One region of the Streptomyces sp. NPDC059224 genome, then DNA from elsewhere that is predicted to be linked to it. Evidence: riboswitches for the same ligand, from Rfam matches in the RefSeq annotation. Region 1 holds a riboswitch; the other holds the start of a gene.

Region 1 (2,380 bases):
GTTTCACACCGCTGGCGCCGGTCTCGATCCGGCTCACTTTCGACTGATGCCAGCCCACCAGACGGGCGGCCTCACCGCTCGTGAGCCCGGCGCCGGTGCGCAGAGTGCGCAGTTCGGAGCCCAGTTTCCGACGGCGCACCGCGGGACCGTTCTGCATGGGCTACTCCTTACTCCTTCCGAGCCGCCCAAATACACTCTGGGGTCGCAGAGTTCACCGCATCGAGCGACAGATATATGCATATCTTGGTGGATCGCTCCCCTGGCCACCCTGGTAATGGCAGTCTGGCGAAGAAGCACCAGTCCGGGACCGTACTCGAACCATCCGCACCGTGTGTCGGACTCCGGTCCCGTGGGAAAGGGACGACGTCGCCATGGCAGACCACCTGGAAGCATCCATCACTCTGCCGAGCGATCCCGCCTCGGTCTCCACGGCCCGCTCCTACGCGCTGGGCACCCTCGCCGAATGGGGGCTGCCACCGGAGACGGAGACCGCGGACACCATCCGCCTCATCGTCTCCGAACTCGCCACCAACGCGGTGCAGCACACCTTCGGCCAGTCGCCCACCTTCACGGTGGACCTCGTCCTCGACCGTGACGAACAGCTGCGCATCGGCGTCACGGACAGCCATCCGCGCTTCCCCAAGAGACTCCCTGCCGCGGTGCAGCAGGACAACGGGCGCGGCATGGTCATCATCCGCTGGCTCACCGCGGAGTGCGGCGGCAAGCTCCGGGTGCGCCCCACCCGGGAGGGCGGCAAGACCGTCTTCATCGAACTGCCCTGGGCGGTCCGGGCCGGCACGGTCACCGCAGCCGGCCGGCAGGAACCGTAGCCCCGAGTTCCCGCCGGCCTGCTGAGGGGTGCCGCTGTGCGAGTCAGCTGACCCGGCCGTACCAGACGCTCCGCGTCCAGATCTTCTGGAGCTTCACCACGTCCCCGGTCTTCGGGGCGTGCCAGATCCGTCCCTTCCCGGCATAGATGCCGACGTGGTAGACGCTGGAACCCGAGTGGAAGAAGACCAGGTCACCGGCCTTGCGTTTGCCGGCCGAGATGTGACGGGTCTTGTTGTACTGCTGGGCCGCCGTTCGCGGGAGCTTCTTGCCCGCCTTCTTGAACGAGTACAGGGTGAGCCCTGAGCAGTCGAACCGGTTCGGTCCGGTGGCACCCCACCTGTAGGGCGCGCCCTTCTTCGAGGCCGCGACCTGAAGTGCCTTCGTCCCCATCGTGGCGGCCGAGGCGTCGGAGGCGACACCGGGGATCACGATGGAGCCGCCCACGGCGGCGATGGTGAGCGCCGAGGCCGTGCCGGCCCGCGCCATCAGCGACGGGACACGATTGAGCGCAGTCATGCGCAACCCTTCGTCAGCCGCCTGTGAAGGATGACCTGTCGGATTCGGGCTGGCGAAGTTGCCCGGCCGCGTTGCCACGGCTTCACCCCAAGGGCTGCCCGGTCCGGTCGTGGTGCGACCGTGCCGGCGACCCGTCGTGCTCGGGTCCTCCACTCCTGCCGATCCACTTCCGTCGACCGGTCATCCGGGCGGCGGCAGGACTCGGCGTCCGCACGGATCGCCCCGCCGCGGTGGCGGGGGCTTGTCGTCAGACAGGGATCCTCACTCACGCGTGTCCGAAAATCCCAACCGAATCGGGGATTTGTGGGGTTACTCACCACCCACCCGTTCGGGTGGACAGAGTTGTGTTCGATTAGTCGTCAACTGCCCTGCGTAGCCCCGGACCTGCACCGGAACCCCTCGCGGGCCCCTTCGTGCGCGCATCTTGAGCGGCCCCCGCGGTCAGGTAAAACCACGCCACACTCCGCCGAACGGCCGTAACCCCACTGGGTCGTTTCAACTCCGGTCCCATCGACCGGTGGACGTCTCGCCCCGGACGTCGGCGGGCGTCACCGTACGCAGTCGGGCGGGAGTGCGACGCGCGCGGTCCGGCGCTCGCCGTCGAGCACCCGCAACGCCCGTGCCAGCGTGTCGCCGTGCAGCTCCGTCTCGCCCCGCCGGTGCATCAGCGCGAGGGCGTCGCGCAGCTCGGCCGCCGCGCGCACCAGCGCCTGCGCGGCGCGCAGCCCACGATAGGTGTCCTCGTTCTGCGCCGGGTTGATCCGGCCCAGCAGGTCGACCACGTCCAGGTAACGGTCGACCAACTCGCCCTCGGCGCGGGTCAGCGCGGGCAGCGGCGGCAGCTCCGGTGGCAGCATCGGACACTCACCCCGCGTCCGGCAGGTCGAGGGTGCTCCTGCGGCTTTGCACGATCCGGTCCACCAGCCCGTACGCCAGCGCCGCCCGCGCGTCCAGCACCAGGTCCCGCTCCAGGTCCTGGTGGACCTGGGCCGCCGTCCGCCCGGTGTGCCGGACGAGCATCTCCTCGAGCAGC
Region 2 (2,380 bases), on a different contig from region 1:
ATGCATATTTTTTGGACATCGGGTTCACGAAAACGACGAAAGCCCCGGCTCGGGAGCCGGGGCTTCGGCACACTCGCCGCGTGACGTCACACGGTCGTCGCCGCGTTCGGGTCAGACGTCGACACCGTGCTTGCGGAGGTAGGAGACCGGGTCGACGTCCGAGCCGTACTCCGGGGTCGTGCGGGCCTCGAAGTGGAGGTGCGGGCCGGTCACGTTGCCGGTCGCGCCGGAGAGGCCGATCCGCTCGCCCGGGGTGACCTTCTGCCCCACCGAGACTCCTATCGACGACAGGTGGCCGTACTGGGTGTACATGCCGTCGGCCATCTTGATGACGATCTGGTTGCCGTACGAGCCGCCCCATCCGGTGGAGACGACCGTGCCGGTACCGACCGCGTGCACCACCGTGCCGGTGGCGGCGTGGAAGTCGATGCCGGTGTGGGCGCCGGAGGACCACAGGGAGCCGCCGGTCCGGTAGCCGGTGGAGACGTACGAGTCGGAGATCGGCGCGACGAAGGCGTTGAGACGCTTGCGCTCGGCCTCCCGCGCGGCACGCACCTCGGCCTCGCGCTCCTTCTTGGCCTTGGCCGCCGCCTTCTTGCGCGCGGCCTCCTCGGCCGCCTTGCGCTCGGCGGCCGCCGTCTGCGCGGCGGCCTGGGCGTCGATCTGCTCGGCGACCGAGTCGCTGACCGTGATCACCGGAGTGAGGCCGGTCTGCTCGACCGAGTTCTCCGCGGCGAGCGCCGGGGCTGCCGAGACGGTGCCGATGACACCTGTGGTGGTGAGGGCCGCGATACCGGCGGCCTGCGCGGTGGTGCGCTTCACCCGGCCGGGACGACGGTGCTTCCCGGAGGCGCACATGAACGCCATGTAGAGGCTGGTCCTTTCCTTCCCTCTCGCCTACCGGGTTAGCTGACGGGTTCGGAGCAGGAAGGTCTCCTACGGGCGCCCTCGCGGCTCGCGCGGGCGTCCGATTCACCCCAGGGACTGCATGGGTCCCCGGCTCCCCTGGCTCGCGCCGTACGGGGACTCGGCGATGACTGTCCGGTGCCGCGGGCGCGGCTCGGTGCCTGGCGGACAGTCCGGAAGAACCTATGAGGGCGTCCTCGCAATCCTCAAACGGATCGCGGTTTTTGTCGCGCATCCCACAGGGCAGACAGGCAACCTCCGCCCCAATTCGGACATTTCAGAGCCCCGGTGACCCGAGGGTCACCAGGGCTCCGGGCGCACGCGTCCCGCTACTCCGCGGCGACGACCGTCACTTCGCCGATGCCGAGGGCCTCGACGGGCTCCTTGATCTGCGCCGCGTCGCCGACCAGGACCGTCACCAGGTGGTCGACCGGGAAGGCGCTCACGACCGCCGCGGTGGCCTCCACGGTGCCGGTGGCGGCCAGTTGCCGGTAGAGGGTGGCCTGGAAGTCGTCCGGCAGATGCTGCTCGACCTGGTCGGCCAGGGTGCCGGCGACGGCCGCCGCCGTCTCGTACTTGAGCGGCGCCACGCCGACCAGGTTCTGCACGGCGACGTCACGCTCGGCGTCCGTGAGGCCCCCGGAGGCGAGGGTGCGCAGCACCGTCCACAGGTCCTGGAGCGCCGGGCCGGTGTTCGGGGTGTCCACGGAGCCGCTGATGGCGAGCATCGAGGCGCCGCTGCCGTCGGGGGCGGAGCGCAGCACCTGCCCGAAGGCACGGACGCCGTAGGTGTAGCCCTTCTCCTCGCGCAGGACGCGGTCCAGGCGGGAGGTGAGGGTGCCGCCCAGGCAGTAGGTGCCGAGCACCTGGGCGGGCCAGACGCGGTCGTGCCGGTCGGCGCCGACGCGGCCGATGAGCAGCTGCGTCTGGACGGCCCCGGGGCGGTCCACGATGACGACACGGCCGGTGTCGTCCGCGGTGACCGGGGGCACCGGCCGGGGCTGGGCGGCCGTGCCGCGCCAGGCGCCCAGGGTCTCGCCGAGCAGTTCGTCCAGGTCGATGCCGGTCAGGTCGCCGACGACGACCGCGGTGGCGGTGGCGGGCCGCACATGCCGGTCGTAGAAGGCGCGTACGGCGGCCGCGTCGATCTTCTCGACGGTGTCCTCGGTGCCCTGGCGCGGCCGGGACATCCGCGCGGCCGACGGGAAGAGCTCCTTGTAGAGCTGCTTGGCGGCCCGGCGGCTGGGGTTGGCCAGCTCGTGCGGGATCTCGTCGAGGCGGTTGCGGACCAGCCGCTCGACCTCGCTGTCGGCGAAGGCGGGTGCCCGGAGCGCGTCGGAGAGCAGCCCGAGGCCCTTGCCCAGACGGGAGGCCGGGACCTCCAGGCTGAGCCGGACGCCCGGGTGGTCGGCGTGCGCGTCGAGGGTGGCGCCGGCCCGCTCCAGCTCGGCGGCGTACTCCTCGGCGGAGTGCT

Evidence for each region. A riboswitch is a leader RNA that binds a small molecule or an ion and turns the genes downstream of it on or off. The one in region 1 is predicted to bind cyclic di-AMP.
Region 2: linked by a shared signal. The riboswitch ahead of ACFXI4_RS21010 (M23 family metallopeptidase) and the one ahead of ACFXI4_RS32515 (C40 family peptidase) in region 1 are both predicted to bind cyclic di-AMP.

The regions. Positions count from the first base shown of each region.
Region 1 covers NZ_JBHZAN010000033.1:9,641-12,020, reverse strand. Annotated here, with positions in the region: gene ACFXI4_RS32525 (helix-turn-helix domain-containing protein) at 1-157, opposite strand, end outside; gene ACFXI4_RS32520 (ATP-binding protein) at 372-830, shown strand; gene ACFXI4_RS32515 (C40 family peptidase) at 874-1,347, opposite strand; cyclic di-AMP (ydaO/yuaA leader) riboswitch at 1,351-1,564, opposite strand; gene ACFXI4_RS32510 (hypothetical protein) at 1,896-2,204, opposite strand; gene ACFXI4_RS32505 (ATP-dependent Clp protease proteolytic subunit) at 2,212-2,380, opposite strand, start outside.
Region 2 covers NZ_JBHZAN010000018.1:69,536-71,915, forward strand. Annotated here, with positions in the region: gene ACFXI4_RS21010 (M23 family metallopeptidase) at 112-867, opposite strand; cyclic di-AMP (ydaO/yuaA leader) riboswitch at 880-1,043, opposite strand; gene ACFXI4_RS21015 (M16 family metallopeptidase) at 1,236-2,380, opposite strand, start outside.